4 regions of the Aeribacillus sp. FSL k6-2211 genome follow, and region 1 is predicted to be linked to each of the others. Evidence: riboswitches for the same ligand, from Rfam matches in the RefSeq annotation. Region 1 holds a riboswitch; each other region holds the start of a gene.
The links. Region 1 has a riboswitch for thiamine pyrophosphate ahead of NSU19_RS07730 (acetylornithine deacetylase). Riboswitches for the same ligand answer to the same signal wherever they lie in the genome.
Positions count from the first base shown of each region.

Region 2: linked by a shared signal. The riboswitch ahead of tenI (thiazole tautomerase TenI) and the one ahead of NSU19_RS07730 (acetylornithine deacetylase) in region 1 are both predicted to bind thiamine pyrophosphate.
Region 3: linked by a shared signal. The riboswitch ahead of thiC (phosphomethylpyrimidine synthase ThiC) and the one ahead of NSU19_RS07730 (acetylornithine deacetylase) in region 1 are both predicted to bind thiamine pyrophosphate.
Region 4: linked by a shared signal. The riboswitch ahead of thiT (energy-coupled thiamine transporter ThiT) and the one ahead of NSU19_RS07730 (acetylornithine deacetylase) in region 1 are both predicted to bind thiamine pyrophosphate.

Region 1 covers NZ_CP150190.1:1,579,111-1,587,156, forward strand. Annotated here, with positions in the region: gene dapD (2,3,4,5-tetrahydropyridine-2,6-dicarboxylate N-acetyltransferase) at 1-85, shown strand, start outside; gene NSU19_RS07705 (N-acetyldiaminopimelate deacetylase) at 135-1,262, shown strand; gene NSU19_RS07710 (mechanosensitive ion channel family protein) at 1,360-2,217, opposite strand; gene NSU19_RS07715 (peroxiredoxin) at 2,568-3,116, shown strand; gene NSU19_RS07720 (TlpA disulfide reductase family protein) at 3,209-3,664, shown strand; gene NSU19_RS07725 (hypothetical protein) at 3,896-4,564, shown strand; TPP riboswitch at 4,630-4,730, shown strand; gene NSU19_RS07730 (acetylornithine deacetylase) at 4,855-6,120, shown strand; gene tenA (thiaminase II) at 6,153-6,830, shown strand; gene tenA (thiaminase II) at 6,848-7,528, shown strand; gene NSU19_RS07745 (ECF transporter S component) at 7,544-8,046, shown strand, end outside.
Region 2 covers NZ_CP150190.1:1,181,272-1,189,317, reverse strand. Annotated here, with positions in the region: gene thiD (bifunctional hydroxymethylpyrimidine kinase/phosphomethylpyrimidine kinase) at 1-261, opposite strand, end outside; gene NSU19_RS05860 (ThiF family adenylyltransferase) at 276-1,289, opposite strand; gene NSU19_RS05855 (thiazole synthase) at 1,286-2,053, opposite strand; gene thiS (sulfur carrier protein ThiS) at 2,060-2,263, opposite strand; gene thiO (glycine oxidase ThiO) at 2,271-3,383, opposite strand; gene tenI (thiazole tautomerase TenI) at 3,385-3,984, opposite strand; TPP riboswitch at 4,124-4,232, opposite strand; gene NSU19_RS05835 (monovalent cation:proton antiporter family protein) at 4,287-6,140, opposite strand; gene mgtE (magnesium transporter) at 6,166-7,530, opposite strand; gene NSU19_RS05825 (RluA family pseudouridine synthase) at 7,635-8,046, opposite strand, start outside.
Region 3 covers NZ_CP150190.1:2,779,081-2,787,126, reverse strand. Annotated here, with positions in the region: gene rpsU (30S ribosomal protein S21) at 214-387, shown strand; gene NSU19_RS13460 (GatB/YqeY domain-containing protein) at 407-853, shown strand; gene NSU19_RS13455 (hypothetical protein) at 1,332-1,886, opposite strand; gene NSU19_RS13450 (galactosyldiacylglycerol synthase) at 2,029-3,138, shown strand; gene thiC (phosphomethylpyrimidine synthase ThiC) at 3,186-4,928, opposite strand; TPP riboswitch at 5,063-5,178, opposite strand; gene NSU19_RS13440 (NfeD family protein) at 5,372-6,655, shown strand; gene floA (flotillin-like protein FloA) at 6,672-7,664, shown strand; gene NSU19_RS13430 (hypothetical protein) at 7,693-8,046, shown strand, end outside.
Region 4 covers NZ_CP150190.1:3,459,521-3,467,566, forward strand. Annotated here, with positions in the region: gene NSU19_RS16765 (DUF1992 domain-containing protein) at 1-290, opposite strand, end outside; gene NSU19_RS16770 (DUF2179 domain-containing protein) at 312-857, opposite strand; gene NSU19_RS16775 (DUF418 domain-containing protein) at 961-2,196, opposite strand; TPP riboswitch at 2,369-2,472, shown strand; gene thiT (energy-coupled thiamine transporter ThiT) at 2,542-3,102, shown strand; gene menC (o-succinylbenzoate synthase) at 3,144-4,253, opposite strand; gene NSU19_RS16790 (carbon-nitrogen hydrolase family protein) at 4,518-5,474, opposite strand; gene NSU19_RS16795 (PLP-dependent aminotransferase family protein) at 6,333-7,772, shown strand; gene NSU19_RS16800 (hypothetical protein) at 7,838-8,046, shown strand, end outside.

The sequences.
Region 1 (8,046 bases):
AGGTGTTCCTGCGAAAAAAATTAAAGATATTGACGAAAAAACGAAAGCGAAAATTGAAATTAAGCAAGAATTGCGGCAGCTCTAAATTCGAAGCGTGGACAGCGTCCACGCTTATCCTTTAGGAGGGGACTCATATGAATAAGGATGCGCTTATTGCCATTCGCCGTGATTTGCATAAAATACCTGAACTCGGATTTCAAGAACATAAAACACAAAAATATTTATTAGATTATATTCATTCGCTGCCGAACGAAAGGCTTGAAGTGAAAACATGGAGAACAGGTATTTTCGTGAAGGTCCATGGAACAAATCCTCGAAAAATGATAGCCTACCGGACAGATATTGACGGATTGCCGATTGAAGAAAAAACGGGGCTTTCATTTCAATCAGAACATCCAGGCTTGATGCATGCTTGCGGTCACGACTTTCATATGACGATCGCTTTGGGGGTTTTAACTCATTTCGCCTATCATCCGATTCAAGATGATCTGCTATTCATCTTTCAGCCGGCAGAAGAAGGGCCTGGCGGTGCAGAGCCGATGCTAAACAGCGAGATTATGCAACAATGGATGCCGGATATGATCACTGCGCTTCATATTGCTCCGGAGCTTCCGGTTGGAACTATCGGAATGAAGCCTGGACTACTTTTTGCTAATACGTCCGAGTTGTTTATCGATTTAACCGGGAAGGGAGGCCATGCCGCTTTTCCGCACACGACACATGATATGGTCGTCGCTGCTTGCTCCCTTGTCACCCAGCTGCAATCCATCGTTAGCCGCAATATAGATCCTTTGGATAGTGCTGTAATTACCATTGGAAAAATTGCAAGCGGCACGATACAAAATATAATTGCGGATCACGCCAGATTGGAAGGAACGATTCGCACATTTTCTGTCGAATCGATGGAAAAAGTGAAAAAGCGGATTGAAGACATGGTCAAAGGTATAGAAATCGGCTACCAATGCAAAGCAGAAATTGACTGGGGTTCGATGTATTATCAAGTGTGGAATGATGAAGCGTTATCAAAAGAATTTATGGAGTTTGTCCAGAATGAAACAGAAGTTCAACTCCACGTATGCAAAGAAGCGATGACTGGGGAAGATTTCGGCTATATGCTGGCGAAAATTCCGGGATTTATGTTTTGGCTTGGAGTTGATTCTCCTTACGGCCTTCATCATGCGAAGCTTTCACCAAATGAACAAGCAATCTTTAAAGCGGTCGATCTTATTTGTCAATATTTTGAATGGAAAGGCAATAAATAGAAGATTCATAGCCTCCTGCATAAAGCAAGAGAAAAAAATTAGAAATACGTTCTATACAAACACGAAGTCATAATTAAAAAGGAAAGGGGATGAGAGATCATCCTCTTTCCTTTTGCTGCTCGTTCTTATGAATCATCACTTGATGAGGGAACGGAATTTCGATGCCGTTTTCATCAAGCACTTCTTTCAGCCGTTTCCGGAGCTTTCTTTCAACAGCCCACTGCTCCATGTTTTTCGTTTTGGCGATGATGCGGATAATCACATCAGACGTGCCGAAATTTTGCACGCCTAAAACGTCCGGACCCTCCACAACCTCTTCAGTTTCTTTTGCAAATTGGTCGCAAGCTTCTTGAAGAATGGACATGACCCGATTTAAGTCTTCATTATACGATATGCTGATATCAACGAGGGCTTGCATATTTCCTCTAGAATGATTGGAAAGGCCGACAATCTGCCTGTTTGGAACATAATGCAATGTGCCGTCAAAGCCTCGGATTTGCGTCGTTCGTAAACCGACAGCTTCCACAATGCCTGAATAATTGCCTGTAGTGACATAATCTCCAACATCAAGTTGTTTTTCTAGGAGAAGGAAAAATCCTGTCACAACATCGCTGACGAGCCCTTGAGCTCCAAAGCCGATCGCAAGACCAACAACCCCAGCCCCGGCTAAAAGCGCTGTGACATTGTAGCCAAACACTTGAAAAACGGTAACAATAAAAATGAAAAACAGGGCATAATGAAAGAAATTCAAAACTAATGTTTGCAGCGTTTTAGCCCGCGTGGTGGAAATTTCCTTCCGATTCTCAAGCCCCTCAAACATTTTGTGAATAATTTTATTGCCGATTGATTTGACGATAATATATGCAATGTAAATTCCAATAAGCTTGGCCAAAACTTCTCCTGATTTTAAAGCCAGATCAGCCCAATCAATAGATTCAAAAAAGTTCAAAACCATTTCCCCTTTCTTTTCAAGCCAATCATTTGGTTATTTGACGGGATCGTGTTAAACTGAATGTACAGTTGAAAGTTTAGCATAGAAAAAGGAATTTTCAATGATTGTTACATTTTTTTAATGATAGCGGCGAAAATTGGAAATAGTATTATTGTTCTCTTCACCGCAATGAAAATGTAAAACAAATTATTTAAATTAATTATTACTTAAAATTGACTAAAATTTTGTTGTTATATATAATAGTAATCGGAGGAAGGATATTGAGAAAATACTCAATTCATTCTCATTTGTTTTTGAAGGAAACGATCAAAAAGTTTCCTTTAAAATAAAATTTTAAAATGGAGGGTTACATAATGGCAGAGCGTTTGGTTGGTAAACAAGCTCCACGTTTTGAAATGGATGCCGTTTTGCCAAACAAAGAGTTTGGTAAAGTAAGCTTGGAAGAAATCATGAAACAAGGAAAATGGACAGTTCTTTTCTTTTATCCAATGGACTTCACTTTCGTTTGTCCAACTGAAATCACAGCTATTTCTGACCGTTATGAAGAATTTGAAGATCTTGATGCAGAAGTGATTGGTGTATCAACTGACACAATTCACACACACTTAGCTTGGATTAAAACTCCTCGCGAAGAGAACGGTTTAGGCGATATTAAATATCCGCTTGCAGCAGATACAAATCATCAAGTATCAAGAGACTACGGCGTTTTAATCGAAGAAGAAGGAGTTGCTCTTCGCGGATTGTTCATCATCAATCCAGAAGGCGAACTTCAATATCAAACAGTATTCCATAACAACATTGGCCGCGATGTTGATGAAACATTGCGTGTACTTCAAGCGCTTCAAACTGGCGGACTTTGCCCAGCAAACTGGAAGCCTGGTCAAGAAACGCTTAAAGTATAATGAAGCTTTTCATTCAAAGGGCCTAGCAGTACGTTAGGCCTTTTTTCAAACGATTATTTTTTTGATATTCATTCTTCAAGGAGGAAGCGGAAATGAAATTACGTGAGCCAATGCCTGAATTAGTCGGAGCAACAACTTGGCTGAATGGCGAAGTAACGAAAGAGCAATTAATCGGTGAAAAACCAACATTAATCCATTTTTGGTCAATCAGCTGCCATTTGTGTAAAGAAGCAATGCCGAAAGTAAATGAGTTCCGCGATCAATATAAAGATAAACTGAACGTAGTAGCTGTTCATATGCCTCGCTCCGAAAAGGATTTAGATATTGATGATATTAAAAAAGTAGCGGAAGAACACGGGATTACGCAACCGATCTTTGTTGACAACGAACATAAATTAACCGATGCTTTTGAAAATCAATATGTACCTGCATATTATGTTTTTGACAAAAACGGCATTCTTCGCCACTTCCAAGCAGGAGGAAGCGGAATGAAAATGCTGGAAAAACGTGTTAATCGGGTGTTAGCGGAAACAGAAAACGCTGAATGATTCAACCATCTGCAAAACATTGCAGGTGGTTTTTCATTTTAGAAAAATACCTTTCCGGCTTTGAAAGGACTTGTTTTTATTGCTTCGAAGCTTTCAAAAGATAAGCATCTCCATTTACCATTCATCTGACATCCTTTTTCCAGCTCTCAATCCTAAAGAAATGATTCACATTCCAAATCACAACATGCTATAATAAATGATGCTAGTTTGAACAAAAAGGAGCATAGGTGGATGGCAAAACAATCACAAACTTTTTCCATTATGAATCTATTAAAGGTGCTTTTGGCTGTCATCGTTATCCTTTTCCTATTTTATTTGCTTGCATTTAACGACGTCGTCGTGCGTTTTATATCTCTGCTATTAAATGGATGTTTAGTTGTTCTCGCCTTCCTTGTCTATCGGAAAATAGACTATATGATAAAGATGAAAGAAGAACGAAAAGAGCCTATTCAAAACGAAAAGCTGCCTGATGAAACAGAAATGGCGCGAAAAGAACAGCAATTAAATAAACTGGAGCTTGATAAAACGCAATTGTTGGAGGAGCTATTAACAAAAGCCGGTATCGAAGAGGAAGAAAAACAAAAGTACCGAGCCAAAATTAGAGAAAAAGAGGATGAAGCTTCAAAGCTTCAACAAGAGCTAGCATTCATGAAAGGCCGGATTGCCAACTTGATTTTAAAAAGAGATCCTGAGATCGAGCGGATTGTCCTGCTGCTTGATGCAGATTTTATATTAAATCATTCGTTAGTGGAAATTAATCAAAGGTTTCAGGAAATTAGCGGCAGTTTTTCTGAACAATCGATCGAGCATTTGAAAAAGGCTAATTATATTGATCAACATTTGCAATTTACTCGAATTGGTTATCGTGAATTATTAAAGACAGCAAAAAGAATCAATTAACCGTTAGCTTGTATTTTTCTATATTTTATGATTTAATGAAATTAAATGAAAATTTCATAATATTAACATACCACTAGGGGAGCCGAAAGGCTGAGAAAGGCGTGTGCCTTGACCCTTTGAACCTGATCTAGATCATACTAGCGTAGGGAAGTGGTGCAGTAATATCGAAACCTGTCTATGGGTTTTGTATATACTTGCCCGTTCCCTTATATTGGGAACGGGCTTTTTGCATTACAAGGCTGGTTGGCAAACCATTTTTCAAAACAAAATGTTAAGAAAGGGGAGACAACGTGTTACAAACGCTATTTCAGCAAATTGATGAAAGGGAAGAAGAACTTCTGAATCTTCTAAAAACACTCGTATCGTTTGAAACGCCAAGCCCTCCGGCAAGAAATGCAAAAGAGGCTCAAAAGTATGTCGCCTCATATTTGGAAGACATCGGCTTTTCCATTGATCAATGGGATTTATATGAACAAGATCCAGTCGTAGTAGGAACGAAAAAAGGAAAAGATCCAGAAAATTACCACAGTTTAATTATTAACGGGCATATTGATGTCGCTTCAATCGAAGAGGGAGAAGAATGGCTAACGCCTCCTTTTGAGGCAACGGTTAAAGGGGATTACATATATGGACGCGGTGTAGCGGATATGAAAGGGGGAATGGCTGCCAGTCTGTTTGCATTAAAGCTGCTGCAAGAAAACGGCATTGAGCCGGGAGGGGATATCATTTTTCAGTCCGTCGTCGGTGAAGAAGTAGGCGAAGCAGGAACAAAATCGTGCTGCGACCGGGGATATCGAGCTGATTTTGCCATCGTTGTCGATTCAAGCAACTGTGAAATACAAGGGCAGGGCGGGGTGATCACGGGCTGGATTACAATTGAAAGCCCCGAGACATTTCACGATGGCACGAGAAGACAAATGATTCATGCCGGCGGGAAGCTTTTTGGGGCAAGCGCGATTGAAAAAATGATGAAAATTATTGAAGGACTGCGAGAGCTTGAACAGCATTGGGCAGTGATGAAAACGAGCAAAGGCTTTCCGCCTGGTTCTGCCACAATTAATCCTGCAGTGATTGAAGGTGGAAGGCACGCCGCTTTTGTGGCCGATAAATGTTCCCTTTGGATTACCGTTCACTATTACCCGGAAGAGCATTATGTAGAGGTGATCCGGGAAATTGAAGAACATATCCATCATGTTGCAATGGCTGATCCATGGCTTCGGAAATATCCTCCGAAATTTAAATGGGGCGGCACATCGATGATTGAAGATCGAGGAGAAATTTTCCCAGCTTTTTCATATGACGAACATTCACTCGGAGTGAAAACATTACAAAAAGCACATAAACTGGCATTTAATGAGGAAGCAAAGCTGACGATGTCCCCTACTGTGACAGACGGCGGCTGGCTGAGTGAAGCGGGAATTCCCGTCGTTTTATATGGACCGGGCACGCTTGAAGATGCACACTCGGTGAATGAAAAGCTGTCCATCCCCCAATTAAAAACATTTACAAAATCGCTGATCGCGTTTTTATTTGATTGGTATCAGAAAAAACGATGACAATTACAAAAGCTGCGAAAGGGGTAATTCAAATGTTTACAGACCGATTGTATAAAACTGCAAAACCGATTTGGGAAGCGAGTTACCATCATCCGTTTGTTCAAGGAATCGGCAATGGGACGCTGGATATCGACAAATTTCGCTTTTTTATGGAGCAGGATTATCTTTATTTAATCGAATACTGCCGCCTGTTTGCCCTTGGAAGCTTAAAGGCTCACAATCTTCAAACAATGACAGTTTTTGCTGATCTTCTACATTCGACGTTAAAAGTGGAAATGGATTTGCATCGTCAATACGCTGAAAGAATAGGAATAGAGAAGGAAAAATTAGAACAAGTTCAGCCTGCTGCTACAACCGTTGCATATACGAGCTATATGTTAAATGTGTCGCAGCGAGGATCATTGGCAGAACTGGTTGCCGCAGTCCTTCCATGTACATGGAGCTATTATGAAATCGGCACACGCTTACATGAGATTCCTGGTGCCAGTGAACATGAGTTTTACGGCGAGTGGGTAAAAATGTACGCATCAACAGAATTCGGTGAATTGGCAAAATGGCTGAAAGATTTAATGAATGAGCTTGCAGAAGGAAAACGGGAAGAAGAATTGAAATGGCTGGAAGATATTTTTGTCACAACGAGCAAATACGAATATATGTTTTGGGAAATGTCTGAACGAAAAGAAATGTGGCCAATCGAAATCAATTCTTAATATAGGAGAGAATGAACATGAAATTTACTGAAAAAATTCGAACAAAAGCAGATCCGATATGGCAGGCCAGCTTCGATCATCCATTTGTAAAAGGTATTGCCGAAGGGAGTTTGCCGCTGGAGTGTTTTCGTTATTACGTTTTACAAGATTCGTATTATTTAAGCCATTTTGCAAAAGTGCAATCGTATGGAGCGGCAAAAGCAAACGATTTATATACGACATCGCGAATGGCTCAGCATGCACAAGGAACATTTGAAGCGGAATTATCTCTTCATGAAACATTTGCCAAACAGCTGGGAATCACAGAGGAGGAGAAGGCGAATTTTAAGCCGGCCCCAACGGCGTACGCCTATACTTCCCATTTATATCGAGCGGCGATCAACGGTCACTTAGGCGATATTATTGCTGCAATACTTCCGTGCTATTGGCTATATTACGAAATTGGCGAAAAATTAAAAGATGCGAAGCCAAAAGAACCGATTTATCACCAATGGATTGCGGCTTATGGGGGCGATTGGTTTAAGCAGCTTGTCGAAGAACAAATTGACAGGCTGGATGAAATCGCACAACAAACGATAGAAGCCGATCTAAAAAGAATGGAAGAGCATTTTATCATCAGCAGTCAATATGAATTAGCGTTTTGGGAAATGGCTTACCGTTTAGAAAAATGGGAAGTGGAACCAAAAATCAGTCAATAAAGGAGTTTGATCATAATGAAAGGATTAAAACTGACAGACATTCTAGTAACAATTGTTATTTCGATCGTTTTTGGAATTGTTTATAAACTATGGGGACCGCTTTACTATGCGGTCAAGCCGATCGGGCTGCATGTCGACCAGCTCATATACGGTATGTGGTTTATTGCTGCGACGGTCGCCTTTCTTATTATTCGCAAGCCTGGAGTAGCGCTGATAGCGGAAACAGCAGCGGCATCTGCAGAATTTATAACCGGCTCTGAATTCGGCATAGAGGTTCTTCTTTACGGAATCGTCCAAGGACTATTTGCAGAGATCATTTTTGCGATTTTTCGATATAAAAAGTTTAATATCGGTGTTGTCATGCTGGCTGCAGCCGCTTCAGCAGCTGGTTCGCTAATTATGGATCTTTATAAAGGCTATATAGATGACTTAGTATTTTGGAACTTGCTATTATTCATTGGAGCTCGATTGATTGGCTCAATCATTATTGCCGGCGCGTTTGCCTATTATCTAGTGAA
Region 2 (8,046 bases), 400 kb from region 1:
GATGATTTCTTGATTAAAAAGCATTCCTGTTTTGACCGCATCTGGCGATAAATCTTCAGCAATTGCATCAAGCTGACTGATCACCCCTTCAGCCGGAACAGGGTAGACACCATGAACACCTAATGTGTTTTGAGATGTAACGGCCGTGATTACGCTCATTCCGTATACATCCAACTCTTGAAAAGTTTTCAAATCTGCCTGAATTCCCGCGCCTCCCCCTGAATCGGACCCGGCAATCGTCAACGCTTTTCCGATGGTCATAAACACACCTCCATTTAAGCTCCGAAGTAACGTTGATAAATAGCTTTTGCTTTCTCTTCTTCCTTAGTGCCGTGAATTAATGCTCTTCCGTCTTGAAAAAGCACGACGCGGAAATCATCCGCCTGAAAGGATATTAAATAAGCATTTCCCTTTAAGTCTTTCACGATCGGACGCAAACGATTGGTAATTTCTGATAGCGAAATCTTCTGTTTTTGCTGCGGACGTATTTGTACGGTATTCCTTCCGCACAAAACCGCTGTTTTTAATCCATTTTCAACCGACAAATATGGATATGTCGGGTGATGTCCGCACGATGGGCAGTCGGCCTTTTTTAATTTTGTCATGTCCACTGCAGAATGCTCCCTTGTCCAAACATCAAATGAAACTAACTGCTTGGACACCTCTCCGCTGACTAAATATTTCAGTGCCTCTGCTGTTTGATAAGAGGCGACGATTTGCACCGCCGGGCTGATCACGCCAACTGTATCGCACGTCATTCCGTCAGACGGAATCGCTTGGAGCATACAATGGAGGCATGGTGTTTGTTTCGGAACGATGGAAACGGTCATTCCATAACTTCTCACTACTGCCCCATAGATCCAAGGTATTTCGTGCTTCATTGCTAAATCATTGATGAAAAATCTCGTTTCAAAATTGTCAGTTCCATCGATGATAAGGTCTACATCCTTTACATGTTCAATAAAATCAATTGAGAAATCGCCCACAATCGCTTCAATCGAAATGTTCGAATTGATTTCCTGCAAATGTTTTTTGGCAGCAACCGCTTTTGGCAGCTTTTGTTTCGCATCCTCTTCTGTATACAGCTGTTGACGCCCGAGATTGCTCCAATCGACATAATCACGGTCAATGATGGTTATTTTACCGATTCCAGCACGGGCTAACATTTCAGCGCTTGCGCAGCCGAGTGCCCCAGCTCCAACAATGAGCACATGGCTTTTCAGCAATTTTTTTTGTCCCTCTTCTCCAATAGGAGAAAACAAGATTTGGCGAGAATATCGTTCCATTATGTCGTTAACATTCCTTCCGTTGGACTGCTTGCTTGTGCATACCGTTTTTTCGGAATGCGTCCTGCTTCATATCCAAGTCTTCCTGCTTCAATCGCCAGTTTCATTGCCTTCGCCATTTTCACAGGATCTTTTGCACCGGAAACAGCTGTATTTAATAAGATTCCATCTGCTCCCATCTCCATGGCGAGTGCGCAATCTGCCGGCGAACCGATTCCGGCATCAACAATGACTGGAATATTGGCTTGCTCAATAATAAATGATAGATTGAGAGGATTGACAATTCCTTGGCCTGATCCGATCGGAGATGCTCCCGGCATGATGGCATGAACCCCTAATTCTTCAAGCTTCTTCGCCAGAACAACATCGTCTGAAGTGTATGGAAGAACAATAAACCCTTCATCCAATAACATCTCTGATGCCTTCAATGTTTCAATCGGATCAGGGAGAAGCGTTTTATCATCTCCAATTACTTCCACCTTAATCATATCACATAATCCTGATGCTTTAGCAAGTTTAGCGATTCTGACTGCTTCCTCCGCAGTTTTTGCCCCGGCCGTGTTCGGCAGAAGCGTATATTTCGATAAATCCAACATTTCTAAAAAATTTGGCTGAGAAGGCTCGTAAATATTCATTCTTCTGACGGCAAATGTCAAAATTTCAGCACCTGAGGCCTCCACCGCTTCTTTTTGTATCTCAAAAGACGGATATTTTCCAGTTCCTAACATTAATCTCGACTGAAATGTTTTATCTCCTATTTTTAACATGAATCATCATCCCCCTCCAACAAAATGGACAATTTCAATTTGATCACCATCATGTAATGTCTGGAAGCTGTATTGTTCTTTTGAAACAATTTCACCATTTCGTTCAACGACAACAATTCTTTCCTGTAATTGAAAAAAGTTCAGCAAATCTTCAATGCTTCGAACACTATTCTCCACTTCCATCTGCTGGCCGTTGATGCGAAGTTTCACCGTTTCATCACCTCCCTTTCGCATCAGAAAGCAATCGGTTTAAAGAAAAGCTATGAACATAACGCTCATATTGATTCGTTTTCAAAATCATGTCTTTTACGATCAAGCTTGTAATCGGCGCTAGAAGAATGCCGTTTCGATAATGACCGGTCGCAAAAAAGATTCCCTCATGCTCCGGGTGCTCGGCAAAATACGGCCAGCCGTCAGCTGTTTGCGGCCTGAGCGACGACCAAGCACTAACGACCGGTTCAGACCCGATTTCTGGCATCATTTTCTGAACCTTGATCATTAATTCGGATACTCCTTTGACTGTTGGATTCGTATCCCAGTCGTTTTCATAAGAAGTTGCTCCAATAATAACGGTGCCGTCTTTTTTCGGTACGATATAACAGTGCTCGTAAAACACTGTTTTGTTGATCACTAGTTTTTTCGGTTTTACGGCTAAGCATTCTCCTTTAACGGGCTTCATTGGATTTTTCAACCCCAACTTTTCTAAGAAAAAGCCACTCCAAACTCCGCTTGAAACGACGACTTTTCCACATATAAAAACTCCTTGGGAAGTGACAAGCTTGTATGCTTTTCCCTCTTTAATCACATCGAAAACAGGACATTGTTCAAAAATGGATGCACCATATTTTCTAGCGCCTTTCGCATATGCGCAGCAAACAGATGAACCTTTCACTTGGCCGTCATGTTTAAGCCAAAGAGCTCCCGCAATGTCTTCAGAAACATGTGGCTCATTTGCCAGTACGTTTTCCCTTGAATGCCATTCTAGTTCATTCTCATCTGCGAGCGATTGCAGAAAGCGGCCTTCTTCCTCAGTAAATGCAAGCCGATACATGCCTTCCTGCACAAGCTCAATATCCACACCAGATTGCTCCAATAATTCTTTTGCAAGGCTCGGATATAAATTTCGGCTCTCTAAGCATAGCTCAAAAAATATGTCTCTTTTTTCATTTTCAGAATGGGCACCCAGCATTCCTGCTGCAGCGGATGTCGCTTTACCTCCGATTTCGCCGCTTTCAAACACGGCGGTCTTCAGCCCTGCTTTTGATAGCTCATAGGCGATCCCTTGGCCGATGACCCCTCCCCCGATGATTCCAACATCAAAAACGTTCATTTTAAAAAGCTTCCCCTTTCCTGAAAAGTTTGGCAGCGCTCTCTGGATCTTTCGAAGAAAAGATATAGGACATAACGGCAATACCGCTTGCTTTTTTTTCTAAAACCTTTTGCATATTATCAGGCGTGATCCCACCGATGGCGATAATAGGAATATTGACGTGTCCAACGATTTTCCTAAGCAAATCTGTTCCCTTTGCCGGAAGTCCTTTTTTACTGTTCGTTTCAAAAACGTTTCCGAAAAAACAATAGTCTGCTCCGTCTTTTTCTGCTTTTACCGCTTCATCTAATGAATGGACGCTGACACCGGCTTTTATTTGCGGAAAAGCGCTTTTCACTTTTTTTACCGGCAGGCCGGTTCCCGGAAGATGAACATTTTGAACGCCTGTTAGGAGCGCAACATCGAGCCGATCGTTGATAACAAGCTGTTCTCTCCTTATCCCGTTTGCCAAAAGCTGTTCTACAAGATGAATGATCTCACATGGTCTTTTATTTTTTTCTCGTATATGAACGTAATCAACATGATCTGATATGGACAAAATTATGCGTATTAGCTCGTTGACCGGTTTTGTTCCGTCTGTTACGGCATGAAGTTCCAACATTGTACATTCCTTTCATGAGAAAGACGCTCACACTCGTCTTTCAAGGTTCAAAACTGGAAAGCAGCTGTCCAGTGGTGAGACTGGAAACAATAAAAAACCACCTTCCTTGCTGGAAAGTGGTAATGGAATATCAGACATATGTTTCAAATTCCCACTTCCCTACGCTGGCATCATCCAGATCAGGTTCAAAGGGTCTTAAAGTCAACACTTTAATCTCAGCCTTTCCAAAGGCTCCCCTAGTGGATGCTTATTAAATTTTCATACTAATTTCATGCTATCACAATTTGTTTTGTTTGCAAATATTATTTGCTAAATTCCAGCTCATCTTTTAACTCATTTACATATTTGCGGGAACCCGTTACAATCAAGCGGTCCCCTTTTTTCAATTCGGTATCGCCGTGAGGCACAATGGAATCTTCACCTCGAAAAATCCGGACAAAGATACAATCTCCTGTAAACGGAAAGTATCGAAGCTTCATTCCATCATATTTTCGGTTATTCATATTAATTTGATAAAGAGAGTTGTCTTGGTTTGTTAAGATCCGCATAACGCCAGGCGATTCGATCAAAGCCCTGAGCAGCGTTTTTGTTGACAGCATGACGGAAAATACGCTGATCCCCTTTTCTTTTAATGCTTGATCCAACTCCGGGGAAGAAATGGAGGCGATGACCTGTTCTACGCCGCATTCTTTTGCATATGTCGCAATTTCCGCATTTCTTTCTTCATCCCCAGTAGCCACTATTACTATATCAGCTTCCATTATGTGGTGTTCATTCAATGATTCTATCGAATAGTCTTTCAATTCTTCAATTTTAAACACCGATTGAGCAGTCCCGTTTTCAATTTTGTCTTGCTGTGTATGATATACGGTTGCTTCATACAAATTTTTGTCCAATTCTCTTGTGACTGGAAGGGTCATTTGATTTGCACCAATAAAAGCAATTTTCTTTTTAGGCTGCACCGCCATTTTTTTAGGGAATAATTTTTTAAATCCTATCGGCGTGATAATGCTTGTTAACACGGCAACTACTATTAGTGCGTCAGCCATTTGCTTATCAATCAGTTCGATTCGCTGTCCAATTTCAGCTGCCGCAATAACTAATGATAAAGTAGCAGTCAACAAGAACGCCGCCGCAATCGTTGTATTCGTATCATACCATTTTCTCAGCACAAAAACGGGAATAAACTTTGAGATCAAGAGGGCGAGAAATAACAAAGGAATTAACAAAAGAAGGTTCGGATCTTTGATCAATTCCCATAAATCCAATTCCACCCCTATCATGACAAAAAAGATCGGGATTAAAAAACCGTAGCCAAACGAATCTAGCTTTTGCACCAAGTCTGAATTAGGCGATAAAAGCGAGACTAAAACTCCCGCAAGGAAGGCGCCTAAAATATTTTCTGCCCCAAGCGTTTCCGATAAACCTACAAGTGCGAGAATTAACGTAAAAACCGCCCTTGTTCCAATTTGAACCGTTCCTTTTGACATCGATTTAATAAAGGATCGACTTTTAAACCTTTTGCCAATGAAGTAAAGCAGTACGCCTGCTGCAAACAAAAGAAGCAGAAGCCACGTATTGCTTTCTCCTTCGCTGTTTAAGGAGACAAAAACCGCCAGCAAAATCATGGTGACAAGGTCGGCTATGACAGCCACCAGCAAAATAATTTGGCCGATGGTTGTTTTCATAATTTGCTCGTCTTTCAGCGTCGGCACTACTACTCCTAAAGAAATCGTTGAAATCACTAACGTCATGAAAAAGGCATTGCGGATAAATCCCATCCACATTAACAAATACGATAAAAGTAATGAAACAACGAAAATGCCAAGAAAAACAATTGACGCAACCAAAAAAGTATGAGGAGCTTTTTTTCCGTTGGACAGCTTTTCTTCTTTTTTCTTCTCTTTGGAGAAAATGGTGAAATCAATCTCAAGCCCGCTTAAAAACATGAGAAATATAAATCCCAGCGTTGAGAGAGTTGACAGCCATACATCTTCTTGCACTAAATTAAATCCCGTTTTCCCGATGATTAATCCGACAATAATTTCCGCAACGACGACAGGAATGAATGCCAGTTTGAACCGATGCAGCAAAATCGGGGTTAAAAAAGCGCCTACCAACACGATGACAAGAGAGGTTACTGCATGTGATTCCATATTGCGCCTCCTTTAGCTAATTTTGTTAGAGCAAATAGTTCATAAATAGTGTCGCCATGCCAAAATAAATCAAAATGCTGATCATATCATTAATCGTTGTAATAAATGGACCGGAGGCCACAGCCGGGTCAATACGAAGCCTGTGCATGACAAGAGGAACAAACGCCCCGGCAATTGTCGCAACAGTCAGCGTTGACAATATGGAAAGACCCACTAGCAGTCCTAAGAAAAATTTCTGCTTCCAAATAAAAATTGTCAGTGCAACAACAATTCCGCATACTGTTCCGGTAATCAAGCCGGTTCCAGCTTCTTTGAGAATAATTTTCCACACGCGTTCGGAAGTGCCTTCGCCTGTTGCAATTCTTCTTACGGCAACAGCGAGAGCTTGTGTTCCTGTATTTCCAGCCATCCCTGCAATTAATGGTATAAAGAGCGCTAAAGTTGCCACTTTGTTCAACGTTTCTTCAAACTGGCCGATTAGGCCGGCGGTGAACATTCCTAAAAATAGGAGAATAATAAGCCATGGCAATCTTTTTTTGGCAGCAGAAACAGCATTCGGATCATATGAATCTACATCCGAGACAGCGGCCAGTTTCGAATAATCGTCAGAAGCCTCTTCGTCCAGCACATCAATAATATCATCAACAGTTATAATTCCAACAAGACGATGTTGAAAATCAACAACCGGAAGAGCCAAAAAATTGTAGTCCTTCATCTTTCTTGCTACTTCTTCCTGATCATCCGCCACAGATACCGAGTAGACTTTCTTTTTCATAATGTCAGCAATCAAAGTATCGTCTTCATGAACAATTAAATCTCTTAACGACAGGACGCCAACAAGATGTTTCTCTTCGTCAATCACATATAAATAATATATTGTTTCCGCATCAGGAGCTTCTTTCCGCAGCAAGTCCATCGTTGACTGCACCGTATAATTGGCATTAATGGCAACGAACTCGGTTGTCATAATACTTCCTGCGGTAAATTGTTCATAATCAAGAAGTTCGCTTATGCTTTTGGCAGTTTGAGCGTCCATGATGGTTAAATAGCTGGAAATTTTCTCTTTTGTCAGCTCACTTAATACATCTGCCGCATCATCGGCGTACATGTATTCCATCATTTTGGCGGCAAATGCCGGATGCATTTCCTCAAGCAGCGATTTGTAGCGGTTTTTATCATCCCTTATATTTTCAAAAACATTCGCCATTTCTTCCGGAGATAGAATTTGATATAAAAGCATTCTATCCGGCTGGTCAAGTTTTAGAAAAAATTTTGCCTGATCATATGGATGTAGCTCAAAAAACAGCGAACGGAATTCCTCTACATTGTTCTCTCTCAGCTTGTCAATCATCAACTGTCTGTATTCCGGTGCATCTGTTTTAGGCTGCATAAAATCTCCTCCTTTCCGGAAAAATATCGAAAAGTTTTGTGTTTTACTATATTAACAAATCTATCTGATTTTGTCGTACATTTTTTCATAACAAAAGCATGCACTTACAGGCGCGCATGCTTAATTATTTTTTCCATATCAGGAGGAAGCTTGCAAGTATACGTCAAATTTTTATGCAAAACGGGATGATAGAAGGACAGCGACTGACTGTGGAGGGCATGGCGGTCAATTTCTTCTTTTTGTCCACCATAAAGCGAATCTCCTAAAAGCGGATGACCTATATAGGACATATGTAGACGAATTTGATGAGTTCTACCAGTTACAGGCTTTACCTCAACAACCGTTTTGTCAGAAAAGCGGCTTATGACCCGAAAATGCGTAATAGCTTTTTTCCCATCCTCCCTGACAGTTCTCTCGATGATGCTATCGTCCTTTCTTGCAATTGGCGCATCGATGGTGCCTTCGTCTTCGCTGATCCTTCCATGGACAATTGCGATGTATGTCCGTTTTACCGCT
Region 3 (8,046 bases), 1.2 Mb from region 1:
CATTTCCTTATATACATGATGAATTTGGAAATTCTTCCATACAAAAGCTGATATAAAACAGTCTTGTAAACCTGTCCGATAAAAAAAAGTCATAAGGAATAGGAAAGATGTTTTGAACATTGACCAAATAAATCGATTATATTATACTAACTTAGTAAATGTTCTTTTTGATAAGGAACATGAACTGGCTTTGTTCGGAGGGAGGGAAAAAGGATGTCTAAAACGATCGTACGTAAAAACGAATCGCTTGAGGATGCTCTTCGCCGCTTCAGACGCCAAGTATCAAAAACTGGTACTTTGCAGGAATATAGAAAGCGCGAATTTTATGAGAAGCCTAGCGTAAGACGCAAGAAAAAATCTGAAGCTGCAAGAAAGCGTAAATATTAAAAGAGGGTGTATATTAATTATGGGTCTTCTTGAGCGTTTAAATCAAGATATGAAGCAAGCGATGAAAAATAAAGAGAAAGATCGCCTTTCAGTCATTCGCATGGTAAAAGCATCCTTGCAAAATGAAGCGATTAAACTCGGAAAAAGTGAGTTGACTGAAGAAGAGGAATTAACGGTACTTTCTCGAGAATTAAAGCAACGTAAAGACTCCCTCCAAGAATTTGAAAATGCAGGTCGTTCAGATTTAGTTGAAAAAGTGAAAGCTGAAATTGCAGTAATAACTGAATATATGCCTGAGCAATTATCTGAAGAGGAATTAATACAAATTATTAAAACAACAATTTCGGAAGTGAACGCAACGTCCAAATCCGATATGGGAAAAGTAATGGGAGCCGTTATGCCAAAAGTAAAAGGAAAAGCAGATGGCTCGCTTGTCAATAAATTGGTTCAGGGTTTGCTTTCATAATTCGAGTAAAAAGCTTGCCGCTTTCTATGTGCGGCAAGCTTTTAAGTTTTTGCAGCGGATTCATCCTATGGACTGCGGCAGTCGATTAATGAATGTAGCTGCCTTGCAATTCATCAATAGTGGTTCAGTTGTTGATAGCAAGCTTGTCGGCGAAAGAATATAGCTGCTATGCAAATGTCCGCAAAAAATTGAGCAGAGGGCAACAATGAAGGAAAACATTCGGAAAGATCGCTGATCTCAATGAAGATTATCGGGAAAATACGGCGGCAATAAAGGAAAACCTATCGAAAAGAGCACACGTCTATCTAGCTGTGAGAACAGGGAAAAACGACAGCACTATTTGCTCTGAAAGGGAAAGGATTTATTTCGGAGTTAACCCAAATATTTTCATTGAAACCTCAATGGGATCAACATGACGGAGCGTATAAGCGGCGCATGAGCTGTTCATACGCTCTTTTTTGATGAAGGGAAAACCGTTCTATCCATATAGTTTGAGCAGTTTTTCTTTTGACATCATTAAATATTTCGGCGGCCGCTTCAAGCTATCGAAACGATATTGAATGATGAAATACATAGGGGTAAATGTCAAAAGCTTATACCATTTATAAAATGGATTTTGAATGGCAAACGTTTCAAAGCCCAGCCGTTCAGAGCCTTTATTTAAAATAGTTATTCCAATAATCCCTTTCACATTGTGAAATTGTGAATGATTCCGCAAGTATTGAACGATATTTGGCAGCCCTTTTTCTGTTTTAGAGTAAATGTATCTTCCTTTTTGAATTTCGCTCTTAAAATGATTCAGTTCCTTCATTAAATAGACGTTATGAAGATGTATTTTTAACAGAAGATCATTTTTTTTAATTTTTGTACCGTCTGAAAGAATTATTTCCCTTCCTTTATATTTTGTCAATCGAACCCGGAAAATGTCACGATTATTCTCCTTGTCCCTCACATACTCAAGCCGCGAACAAAGGTAATAAATGGGATCCAATAGGCACCAAAACTTAAAAAAACAATATCTCAACCTTCCCATTTGCAACACCTTTCACTTTTTTTCTTACAGTTTATTTTTTAGCATACGAATTGTTTTTATTTATAAAAAATTTTTTTCGAATAGCCATGAGAAATTAAGAAAAAACTTTTAAAGAACTCCATCAATAACAATGGTGAGCGATATGAAAAAAATTTTATATCTTCCTTTTTTGACCATACCTTCAGGCCATCATCAAACAGCTGATGCCCTAATGGAAGGGTTGTTACGGCTTGATCCTGACATTCATTGCGAAAAAATGGACCTTTTGTCATCGAAATTTGGAAAAATAGAAAGGCTGATATCTTCCTTTTATTTGCAATGGATTGGCCGTTTTCCTAAATCATACAGCCATATGTACCACAGGTCAGTGCTCGCGGAACAAAAGAGCGCCAAAAGGTTTTTCCATTATGAGGCACTTTTTCTCCGGCATTTAAAAAAGATCATTGATGAATTGAATCCGAAAATGATTGTTTGTACCCATGCTCTTCCTTCCTACTTGCTTGCCAGGCTGAAAGCCTCTTCTCAAATCAACATCCCTGTTATCAATGTATACACAGATTTTTTTATTCATCACCTTTGGGGAAAAAGAGAAATTGACTATCATTTTGTCGGTCACTCATATATGAAAGATTATTTGCTCGAAAAAGGTATAAAAAAAGAACAGATTTTTGTTACAGGGATTCCTATTCACCCAACTTTTACAAAAAGGAAAGATGAACATGTACATAGCATGCGCTTTTATCGAGGATTAATTTCGGGAGGAAGTTCAGGCGTCGGTTCAATAGAGAAGATAACGGAAAAAATCAGCCGCGATGATGATATCCATTATATGGTGTTATGCGGAAAAAACAGAAAGCTTTATGATCGATTAATAAAACAAAACCATCCACGAATTACTCCTTTACCTTACATCTCTTCAAGAGAACAAATGAACGATCTGTACAATCGCGTCGATTTTATCATGACAAAGCCCGGGGGTGTGACAATCAGCGAATGTTTATACAAAAAAATTCCTATATTTGTATACCACACTCTTCCAGGACAGGAAGAAATAAATTTGGAGAAATTAACGAAATTCGGGATGGTGTTTGATTTTCGAAATTGGCAAGAGGAAACAAATATTTCGGCCTCCATTATTCGAGCGCTGCAATCTAAGCAGCTATCAAAATTTTTATCGAAAGTGGATGAATATCATAAAAGTTTAGCTCCGATTGAACCAGCGGGATTGATCAAACGTTTAATGAATGAATAGCTCCTGGAAGCCATTAAAGCTTCTAGGAGCATTAGTTTGAAAATTATTTATCGATAAAGGGATGACCCGCCCTCTATAAATTCTTTTGCTTTTTGCCTCAAACCTTCCTGAACGAAATCAGAATCACTTGAACCGGCCATTTTTCTTAAATTGTGGGAAATTTTCATCGAGCAAAATTTTGGACCGCACATAGAACAAAAATGGGCAATTTTCGCTCCTTCTGCCGGCAAAGTTTCGTCATGATATTCGCGTGCCCGTTCAGGATCGAGAGAAAGATTAAATTGGTCGTTCCAGCGAAATTCAAAACGGGCTTTTGATAAAGCATCATCCCTTATTTGGGCGCCTGGATGCCCTTTTGCCAAATCTGCGGCATGGGCTGCAATTTTATAAGCAACAACACCTTGGCGCACATCCTCTTTATTGGGAAGGCCTAAATGCTCTTTCGGAGTTACATAACATAGCATGGCCGTTCCGTACCAGCCGATCATGGCTGCTCCAATGGCTGACGTAATATGATCATAGCCGGGAGCAATATCGGTCGTTAATGGACCGAGGGTATAAAAAGGAGCCCCTTTGCAAATTTCATTTTCTAAATCAACATTTTCTTTAATTTTATGCATCGGAATGTGCCCAGGGCCTTCGATCATGACTTGGACATCATGTTTCCAGGCGATTTCCGTCAATTCACCGAGCGTTTTCAATTCGGCAAATTGCGCTTCATCATTGGCATCTCGAATAGATCCGGGACGCAAGCCGTCACCTAATGAAACGGCAATATCATATGTTTTTAAAATTTCGCAAATCTCTTCAAAATGAGTGTATAAAAAGTTTTCTTGATGATGCGCCATACACCACTGCGCCATGATCGAACCGCCGCGGGATACGATTCCGGTCGTCCGTTTGACGGTCAAAGGGATATAGCGAAGCAGCACGCCGGCATGTATAGTAAAATAATCGACCCCTTGTTCTGCTTGCTCAATTAATGTATCACGGTAAATTTCCCATGTTAACTCTTCAGCAACGCCATTTACTTTTTCGAGCGCTTGGTAAATCGGGACGGTTCCAACCGGCACGGGCGAGTTGCGGATGATAAATTCTCTTGTTGCATGAATATTTTTTCCTGTTGACAGGTCCATAATTGTGTCAGCGCCCCAGCGGATGGCCCAAAGCATCTTCTCAACTTCTTCTTCGATTGACGATGTTACAGCTGAATTGCCAATGTTGGCATTAATTTTTACATGAAAGTTCCGGCCGATGATCATCGGTTCACTTTCCGGGTGATTAATGTTGGACGGAATAATGGCCCTGCCGGCAGCGACTTCTTGACGAACGAATTCAGGATCCATGTTTTCACGAATCGCCACAAACTCCATCTCTGGGGTGATGATCCCCTTTTTTGCATAGTGCATTTGTGTAACGACAGCACCTTTTTTTGCTTTGAAAGGCTTTCGATGAAAAGGTGTGGCAATATTGTGATCTTCCCAATTGCGAAATCCATTATCTTCAGGCTTTACCTGGCGCCCGTCATATTCTACAACATCATGACGGTCTAAAATCCACTGTTTGCGCACAGCCGGCAAACCTTTATGAATATCTGCCTGAAAATCAGGATCTGTATAGGGACCGCTCGTGTCATAAACCTTTACAGGTTCATTTTCAAACGTTCCCGCTTCCGTTTTCGTGGGAGTTAATTGAATTTCCCTCATCGGAACCCGAATATCGGGTCTCGACCCAGTCACATAAATTTTTTTGCTTGCTGGAAACTGCATGTTTTCGAAATAATGTTTCATTTTTCTCCTCCTCCATTTTTTTATCTGAAGATGTGCATAGAAAAATAGGAGGGGAGATGGGACGTGAAAAATAAAAACGGGTTCGCTTTAGCACGAACCCGATCAATTCAATATAGAAAAAGAAGGCAATAAAATACTCCCGCTACCTACTTCCCTACGCTGGCATCATCCAGATCAGGTTCAAAGGGTTGAAGAACTTCAGGCGCGTTCTTCTCTCAGTCCAGCTAATTGGACACCCCTAGTAGATGGTTATATATTTTTTTTAATAGTAACATAATATGAAAAATAATGAAAATATTTTTTCGTTTCATGTTTGTTTGCAGAATTGTTGATTTTTGAAACTTTCTGCACAATTGTCCGTAATAATATTAGGCAAAAAATAAGGGGGGAGAGGCCTGAAATCAAACAATAAGTTTTTCGCTATTTGCGCTCTGCTGCTCATCTTGTCGATTATTTGTGCGTCTTTTGATGCCAAATCAGCTGAAGGGAAAACAGTTTATTTTATTCCGATTGAAAATACAATTGAAAAAGGATTGGTGCATTTTATTAAACGATCCATTCAGGAGGCGGAAAAAGAAAAGGCGGATGTCATTGTTTTTGAATTGAACACTCCTGGCGGTGCTTTAGAGGCAGCGATAGAAATAGGCAAAATGATTATGGATACAGATATCAAAACAATCGCTTATGTAAATAAACATGCGATTTCCGCAGGGGCTTATATAGCATTAAGGGCTGATCAAATATATTACCATCCTGGCGGTACCATTGGGTCAGCGGCTGTCATTGACTCCAATGGCAATGCTGCAGAAGTAAAAGTGCAATCGTTTTGGAAAGCAGAGATGAGAAATGCTGCTGAGGTTCATGGCAGAGACCCTATGTTCGCTGAGGCGATGGTAGACAGCAGCTTGGATATGCCCGAATATGGTGCAGAAAAAGGAGAATTACTAACATTAACAGCAAAACAAGCGATGGAAGTCGGGTATGGTGAAGGCATCGCCAAAAGCCGGGCAAAGCTTTTGAAATCGATCGGAATGGAAGGTGCAAAAGTCCAGGAGACTGAGGAGACGTTTGCTGAAAAAATAGCCCGTTTTGTAACAAACATGTATACCATTCCGATATTATTAACGATTAGCGGTTTAGGGTTTGTGTTAGAATTGTACACTCCTGGGTTTGGCATTCCTGGTTTTATTGGACTATTGGCACTGTTTTTGTTTTTCTTCGGTCATTTTATTGCAGGGCTTGCGGGATTGGAAACGGTTGTTTTGTTCGTGCTTGGGGTACTGCTTATAATTGCAGAGTTGTTTGTTCCAGGAGGAATTATTGGAGCAATCGGTTTTCTTTCAGTCCTTTTAAGTTTATTTTTAGCAGCTGATCATATAGGACATATGGCGGTTTCTCTTTTTATTGCCGGTTCCATTTCGATATTCACAATATTCATCATGTCAAAGGTGATTGGTAAGCGTATGAAATGGTTTAAAAAAATTATTTTAAATGATTCAATCAGCACGGAGAAAGGTTATGTATCCAATCAAAATCGTACAGATTTAATTGGGAAAACGGGTGTAACTGTGACTGCTTTACGACCGGCAGGAACAGTAATGACCGATGGAGAGGAAAGATTGGATGTTGTGACAGAAGGAACGTATATTGAGAAAGGAAAAAAAGTGAAAATTGTTAAAGTAGAAGGCTCACGAATTGTTGTAAGAGCTATTAATGAAAATGAATAGGAGGTAGGTATATCACATGGACGTAACATTTTTTCTTTTACTAGGTCTTATCGTATTAGGTCTTATTTTGCTTGGCATCTTGTTCTCTTTTGTGCCGATTATGCTCTGGATTTCAGCTCTGGCAGCTGGCGTTCGCATCAGTATTTTGACTCTTATTGGAATGAGGCTGCGCAGAGTCATTCCAAGTCGAGTGATCAATCCGTTAATTAAAGCGCATAAAGCCGGCCTTGATGTCACAACGAATCAATTGGAAAGCCATTATTTGGCAGGAGGAAATGTCGATCGAGTTGTCAACGCATTAATTGCAGCTGAAAGAGCTAATATTGAATTGAGCTTTGAACGTTGTGCTGCGATTGATTTAGCGGGAAGAGACGTGCTTGAAGCCGTTCAAATGAGCGTAAATCCGAAAGTAATCGAAACCCCGTTTATTGCAGGGGTTGCCATGGACGGAATTGAAGTGAAAGCAAAAGCCCGCATCACGGTGCGAGCCAATATTGACCGGCTTGTTGGTGGTGCCGGGGAAGAAACGATTATCGCACGTGTAGGTGAAGGAATTGTCAGCACCATTGGTTCTTCTGATGATCATAAAAAAGTGCTGGAAAACCCTGATATGATTTCGCAAACAGTTTTAAACAAAGGACTCGATTCAGGAACAGCCTTTGAAATTTTATCCATCGACATCGCGGACGTTGATATCGGCAAAAACATCGGTGCGATCCTGCAGACAGATCAAGCGGAAGCGGACAAAAACATCGCGCAAGCTAAAGCGGAGGAACGCAGGGCGATGGCGGTGGCAAGAGAGCAGGAAATGCGCGCTAAAGTTGAAGAAATGCGGGCAAAAGTTGTTGAGGCGGAAGCGCAAGTTCCGCTTGCAATGGCGGAAGCTTTAAAATCAGGAAATATTGGAGTTATGGATTATATGAACATCAAAAACATTACCGCTGATACAAATATGCGTGATTCTATCGGAAAAATGACAAAAAACTCTGCTGGTGATGAAGAAGAATGATCTTTCTGCCCATCAAAGGAGGTGTCATATGGAAATATTTGAAAATCCACTGTTCATTTTTATTTTAATCGGGATTATTTCTTCTTTGTTTGGCAGAAATAAAAAAGATCAAGAGCAGCAGAAAAAAAGGAAACAAGTTGCAAAACAAACGAAACAAAGGATAAAAAATGTTTCGACAAGCCCTCCAAATGAATGGAATCAAATTCAAAATGTACACACAGGCCTATCCAGCCAACTAAAAAAAGCTGAAAAAGACAAATCGAATATGAAATCTTTTCATAATAAAAATAAAAAACAGAAACCATCAGCTTTACACATGCATTCAGCTGCAAAAGGAGTCATTTGGAGCGTCATTTTAGATGAACCCCGATCCAAAAAGCCC
Region 4 (8,046 bases), 1.9 Mb from region 1:
TCCAATGCTAATTGTTTTTCCGACAGCTTTTGTTGTAATTTTTTCCTTTCGGCTTCATCTTCACAGCATTTTAGTAAATCTTGAATAGTTAATAGTTCCTTTTTCAAGTCATTTTCTTGATCGACCATTCCGGCGTTTCTCAAAAGACGATAAGCCATTCGGAGTTCTTCCGGAATATCAGACAAATCGTCATGCGGGAGAGGCTTCCCCATCCCGGGAAGTTCTTTAAACTCTCCCTCTTCATATGCCTTTTTGATCCGATCCTCAGCAATTTTTGCAAATATATCCACGCTTCACCCTCCCTTCGACCGTTATGTTCGTCCTTTTTCTAAACGCTTTACCCGCTTTTTCATCGCTTTTGTTAAATATCCACCTTTAAAAGAACGAATTTCATACGAGCTTAAAAACGCTTTTGGTTCTATTTCATTGACAAGGTTTAAAAATTCTTCCTCCCGAGAGCGTTGAGCAACAACTTCCAAACGATACCTAATCGAATTCATTCCTTCTCCTTGAAAGACCGTAACCCCAAAACCAGCCTCCCTCAATTTTTTGACTAATCCGGAATTTTTATCCATTAAATTCACATTGTATGTTACATATCCAAAAGCCAGCTTTTTCTCCAGTTCACCGCCCAACAACAGCCCTGCACCAAAACCGATAATATATGCACTAATATTGTAAATATTAGATAAATCTTGAAAAACTATTCCTAAAGCGACAATATAAATCGCTGCTTCTAGCAAACCTATACCAGCAGCAGCCTTTGTTTGATTTTTCACTAACAAAATAGTTCGGATCGTCAATACTGGTACATACAATAATTGCAGCAAAAAAATAAAAATTGCTTGTAGAAACATGTTGCCTAGACACTCCTTTGTTCCATCATACTATAAATTATTTTCAAAAAGAAAGAGCTATCATAAACTCAAAATCTGAGATTTGAAACTACATTTTTACAATTCATCTTGATCTGTTATTATGCTTCGAAACTTCCTTTTTCATGCGAATAGGCTGGCGCTTGAAATACATCGCTGTTCTCCATACCCACTCCAACGGCCCTAATTGAAAATATTTAAACCAAATATGGCTGATGATAAGCTGCACGGCAAAAATTGCGAGTGCAAGCCAAAAACCGGCGAAGGGGTATACTTTACCGTACAATCCCAATCCGTAATGATAAAAAAGATATGTACAAATAACAGATTGCATGATGTAATTTGTCAATGACATGCGTCCAACAGGCGCAATCTTCTTAACAATTTGCCGACAGATTGGGTGAAAATATAAAAATATGAGAGAGATCACATAAAACAACATGAGAAATGGTGCACCGAACACCATGTAAAAACTATTTTTAGCGGTGACCGCAAAAATATTTAACGGAAGCCCAATGATAAGCCCGAAAAACCAGATGGCTGTTAATAACCTTCGATGCTTCTCCGGTTCTTGAAAAAGCTTTTGTTTCGCAAATATCATGCCAACTAAAAACATGCTGATATATGGGAGCATGTTTATTATATAGACAAGCGGTTGAAAAGGCCACAAGCCAGACATAGACATGTAAAAAAGCCGATCATGAATACGCTGATGGAAAATATCAGTAAAACTTCCGTTTTGATATGAATGGATTGCGTTTCTTGCCTCCTCTTCCAATAAGGCAGCCTGCTCTCTTTTTTGGACTAAAGCATCCTCACCATTGGATACAGCCGTCATCAAACCAATAAGGAGCAAATATAAACTAAATAAACATACAGTCCATACCAAAAGGGTTTTCCAGGAACACTTCCGGAAAAAAAGGAGAAGAAACCCCAGCACAGCATAATCCATTAAAATGTCTCCATCCCAAATGAAAAATGAATGAATTAGTCCAAATACAAAAAGCACCACCAGTCTGCGTATATATATAGAAACAAAGTTCCTGCCGTTTCCTAAAGCCCGTTCCTCCATGATGATGATTCCAAATCCGAACAATAATGAGAACATTGTAATAAACTTCATTTGTACAAATATTTCCAAAATATTTTTCGTTAGAAAATCCCATGTTCTCCATGTTTCAGTAAAAAAATTTTCGCTGCCTATTTGGTATAAATATACATCTGGATAGCTGAAATGCGCCATATTCACAAGTAAAATGCCAAATATCGCAGCCCCCCGCACCACATCCACTACTTCATAACGCTCACGTTTAAGATTCAAACCAAAACCCCCATTCTGAAAAAAGTTCTTATTGTTAACGCCCTTTTTTCATTACTTTTTGTCCAAAGGCTGCATTTCAGCTTTATCGTGTTTAAATTTATTTGAATATAGCGAAAAAAGAATGACAATTTTCTTATAGTCTATTATGATAGACATAAGATTCGAATATCAACAGATCCACAAGGGGAGCTATATGCTGAGAGTGGACGGATATTTCGTCCAGACCCTTTGAACCTGTTAGTTAATGCTAGCGTAGGGATGTGGAAGTATACTGATCCATGATACAGCCTTTTTCCCCCTTATGGATATTTGTTGATAGCAAATAATATACAGGGGGTTTTATTTTTGGAAAAAAATCGCTTATTACTATTAATAGAAGCAGCAATCTTTGCAGCATTGGCAGTTATACTTGATCTTCTCCCTTCCATTCAATTATCATCAGCCATTTCTATATCCATTGCCATGGTGCCTGTACTCATATTATCGTTTCGATCCGGTGCAAAGATTGGCTTCATTTCCGGCTTTTTATGGGGATTATTGCAAATTGTATTAGGTGATGCATACATCCTGACGCCTGTTCAAGGCTTCATCGACTATTTTCTAGCTTTTTCCTTTATCGGTTTAGCCGGTCTTTTCAGCAAAACTATTCAAAATAAGCTGAAAGATGGAAAGAAAAGCTCTGCTCTTGTTTTCATCATCTTTGGCGTCTTCATCGGAGCTTTTGCACGTTATTTTTGGCATTTTATCAGCGGTGTCTTTTTCTTCGGAGAATATGCACCAGAAGGAATGTCAGCGGTCGTTTATTCTTTGATCGTAAACGGCATTACGATGATAGGAGCCTTTGTATTATGCGCTGTCGTTACTGTTATTCTCATTATGGCGGCGCCAAGATTGGTTGTAAAATAAACAAAATCATCCTCTGCAAAACATGCAGAGGATAATTTTGTTTATAGGGTAAATACTTTCGTTTCAACAGTGTATTTTTTTAATTTTTCACGGCTTACATGAAAACCGATCCCCGGGTTATCAGGCAAGGCAATTTTTCCATTATAAACCGATATTTCCGGTTCAATAATATCTTCTTCCCAATACTTAGATGAACTGGATATATCTCCTGGCAGTGTGAATTGTTCAAGTGTCGCTAAGGCTATATTATGGGCCCGTCCAATCCCTGATTCAAGCATCCCTCCGCACCAAACTGGAACATTTTGCTCTTTGCAAAAATCATGGATTTTTTTTGCTTCTGTCAAACCGCCAACACGGCCGATTTTTATATTCATAATTTTGCAGCTTCGAAGTTCAACAGCCTTTCGAGCATCTTCGAAGGAACAAATACTTTCATCTAAACAGATCGGTGTGTCCAATTCTTTTTGAAGTTTGCTATGATCCACAATATCATCGTGCGCAAGAGGCTGCTCAATCATCATTAATTGAAACTCATCCAATTGTTTTAGATGATTTATATCTTTTAATGTATAGGCACTGTTCGCATCAGCCATTAAATCCAAGTTCGGAAAATGCTTCCGTATTTCCTTAACTACTTCAATATCCCAACCTGGTTTAATCTTTATTTTTACTCTCTTGTATCCTTCCTCCTGATATTGTTCAATAAGACTGATTAAATCTTTTATTGTTGGCTGAATACCGATGCTCACCCCAGCTTCAACTTCTTTTTTCATTCCCCCGAGAGCTTGTGAAAGAGGTATATTTTGCTGTTTTGCATATAGATCCCACACGGCACCTTCCAAAGCCGCTTTTGCCATATAATTTCTGCGAATAAAACGAAACGATTCAGCCAACTCACGAGGATGATGAAACGACGTCTTTGATAAAATCGGAATGAGGAAATCTTCGATCATGTGCACAGTTGTTTTCACGGTTTCTTCTGTATACCATGGAATGGAAAAAGCAACCCCTTCTCCAAAACCGGCTGCACCATCATCATCCTTTACTTCTACGATCAACAATTCGCGATCGTGAATGTCTCCATAGCTAGTAGAAAATGGGGCTTTCAAACGCATCTGTAATATATGCAAAACAATTTTCTTAATTTTTATCAATTAAGAGCATCTCCTTTTTTAAACAAGCTCTCAGCTAAGTTCGACAAAATCATTCCCATTCGCCAGAGGGCTCGATATTTCCCGGAAAATATTTCTTAAAATAGCGAATCCACTCGAACGTTTGTTTTACACTAATTATAAAATAAACGCTTTCTTAATGTAAAGGAGCAAGGGATTTCTTTATTTCCCTTATTGTTTATTGAACTGCAAAATCTCAAATAAATAATGAGATCAATCGTAGAAACGAGTCTCATCATGAGATTAATTTTTCCACTCAATAGTTGTCTTCTTCTCTTTGTTGACTAGCAATTTAAAAACATCAGGTCTTGCATAATGCCCAACAGGATCAAAATCAAACTGGCTATAGGCGATTTGTTTCATATCCAGTTCTGCAATGATGATGTCTTCCTTGCCAAATACGGGCTCTGCCACATATTCGCCCAACGGTCCAACAATCGCGCTACCACCTCTGCTCATTACTTCAGGTGAAGAAGCAAGTTCATCATAACAAGCCAAATCTTTCGGATACATATCTTTTGTCACATATTGATTGGCAGACAAAACAAAGCATCTCCCCTCCAAAGCAATGTGGCGGATTGTTGACTGCCAAGTTTCCCTTGCATCAGCCGTTGGGGCAATATAAATTTGAATTCCTTGTGCATACATCGCAGCCCTTGCTAACGGCATATAATTTTCCCAGCAGATTAGCGCCCCTATTCTTCCATAAGGGGTGTCAAACACTGGTAATGTGCTTCCATCCCCTTCCCCCCAAACAATCCGTTCTGCTGCAGTCGGTTTTAATTTGCGGTGTTTTCCTAACAACTGTCCGTCAGAATCGAAAAATAAAACAGAACAGTAAAGAGTCCCGCCGCTAAATTCATTATCCCTTTCTGTAACGCCTATCACAAGGTAGACACCTGCTTTTCGAGCCGCTTCGCCCAGTTGTTCCGTCGTTTCGTCCGGAACAGCTACAGAATTGCTCCAGTATCTATACCAATCCTTCCTCCCTTCAGCCGAACGGCTCCCAATCGTTGTACCGAAAGATAAGCCTCTAGGATAAGCGGGAATAAAAGCTTCAGGAAATACAACAATCTTTGCTCCTTTTTCAGCAGCTTGATGTATGAGGCTAACCGCCTTTTTTGTCGTGGCGTCCCGGTCCATAATAACAGATGAGGCTTGTATAACAGCAACTTTAACCTTTTGTGCTCTGTTCGACATATTCTTCCCCTCCACCAAATTGAAAAATCTAAAGCCATCTTAAATGCCGAAGCTCATGAACCTTCAAAGTCAATAACCTTCGGAAGTTGCCCCCTATTCATCTTCCATAAAAAAATCTGCACAGGAAGGAAAACACTTTGAATAATCCTCTTTTTAAGCATAGAAGGGCCGGCCCATGTATTAGAGTTCAAAATAATTGGATTATGTTTTTCCATGAGAGCTTTTCATGTGATATCTCATCTGAAGTAATTTAATGGTAATTTCTTAGCATGCTCCTTTGTACAATACAGCTGTGGCTGAGTGTCGAACTAACTATCAACACTTAATTCTATAGAAGCATTAAGCGTAAAATATGAGAAACGGTTTGAATTGGAGTATATTATTCATAATAAAAATGTTCAAAAATTTTTGGACCATCCAATCAAAGACTTTGTCAATCATCCAATTTCAATACTGCAACAGCCATTTATCCAAGATGAACCATAAAGTGAAATAAATTTGCCGAAAATCGCACATCTATTTTAAGGGTTTTCAACTTCAAGTAAAGAAAAAATCGGGCAGGACAGCTTTAAGCATTGCGTCCATGTTACAAAAGATAATGATTTTTCAGCAGCGTTCAAATCATGTGCTAAAAACTCCAAGTTAAAATAAAAGTGGATGGGTAAAATGTTACTGAATTGGATGGGCATTATTCTTTCATCTAGCGTTATAATTAATGTTTGAACAGGTTCAAATTTTGATGGATATAACAACATTTTCGATTATGTTCAATAGGAACATTCTATAGATAAATAACAAAGAACCTGGTTAACTTGCCATATAGCAGGAAGTGCCAAGCAAATCTAAAGGGTGAAGCATATGGACTGGAAACCGGATCGAAATGCAAAAAAGCCTATATATAAACAACTGGCCGAATATATTGAAAATGGAATTGCGGATGGCACATTTCCCCCTGATAAACCGCTGCCTTCTGAACGGTTTTTGGCCAATAAGCTGCAAATAAACAGAAGCACAGTTGTGGCTGCATATGACGAATTAGAATCAAACGGACTTATCGAGAGAAAGAGAGGAAGCGGAACAACAATCAGCAAAGATATATGGGGCATGACAAAGAAGCGTGTACCAAGCTGGAATCGGTATATTGAGGCAGGATCGTTCTTGCCGAATTTACCTGTGACCCAGAGAATACGCAAAGAGATGGAAGAGCATAAACTAATCAATTTAGCTAGCGGTGAATTGTCGGAAGATCTTTTTCCAATCGACTCCTTGCGAGAAATCATTTCGACAAGGTCATTTATCGGAAGCCTAGGATATGATCATCCTCAAGGGAATGAGATATTAAGAAAAACTATCACAAAGCATGTGAAACGATATCGGAGAATTGAGACAAATCCGTCTTCCATTCTCATCACATCAGGAGCGCAGCAAGCTTTATATTTAATCGTCCAATGCTTATTAAAGCCGGGTGATGCGATAGCATTAGAAGAACCTTCGTATTATTACAGTCTCCCGGTCTTTAAATCAACCGGAATAAGACCTTTCTATTTACCAGTTGACAAAGACGGTATAAACCCGGATGATTTGCTTCAATTGCATAAAAAACATCGAATCAGGATGATCTTTTTAAATCCTGCTTTCCAAAATCCATCAGGTGCTTTCCTTCATAAAAACCGGCGGGAAAAAATATTGGAAATATCGTCTGAGTATGGAATACCGATTGTTGAAGACGATCCTTACAGTTTAACGTCCTTTAATGGGGGAGAGACCTACCCGCTAAAATCAATGGATGAGCATGGAAATGTCTTATATATCAGCTCATTGTCGAAAATTGTTGCTTCTGGTTTGCGAATTGGTTGGATTATTGGACCAAAGCCTGTGATTGAAAGATTGTCTGATGCCAAACAGCAAGTGGATTTCGGTCATGCCAGCTTTACTCAATGGATTGCCAATGATTTTCTGGAATCTGACGACTTCGATGCCCATATCAACTGCTTAGTCAAACGGCTCGAAAACAGAAGGGATCAAATTGTCAAAAGCCTTCGATTCTACTTAAAAGACGATGTTGATTTTTATATCCCGCAAGGAGGCATTCATTTATGGTGCAAAATAAAGAAAGACTTTAATGAGATCCAGCTGCTAGAAGAGTCGATCAAGCGCGGGGTTATTTATGTTCCGGGCTCAACGCTTGGATCAAGTACAAAATATGTCCGTTTTACCTTCGCAAGAGAAAATGAAGAAAATATAAATGAAGGAATAAAAAGATTTGCTGATGCATTTTATAATATTCAGCATAAATAAATTCCTATTTTCAGGTGATTATCAAAATTCTCTACCACAATGTAAAGAGACAGGGAGATGGTTTTATGTATAGTATGTTATTGACCGTAGGCATTATTATTTGTGTACTTGCACTCATTTTAACTGCGTTTATCGGAAAAGAAGTAGGAAAAAAAATAGAAACATATAAAGCGATCGGGAACAGTCCCCATGATGAACTTACAAGGTCAAGGGAATATGAAACAAGCTCCTTTCGCAATGTTCGCTCGTTGACATGGATTTATACCTTATTGTT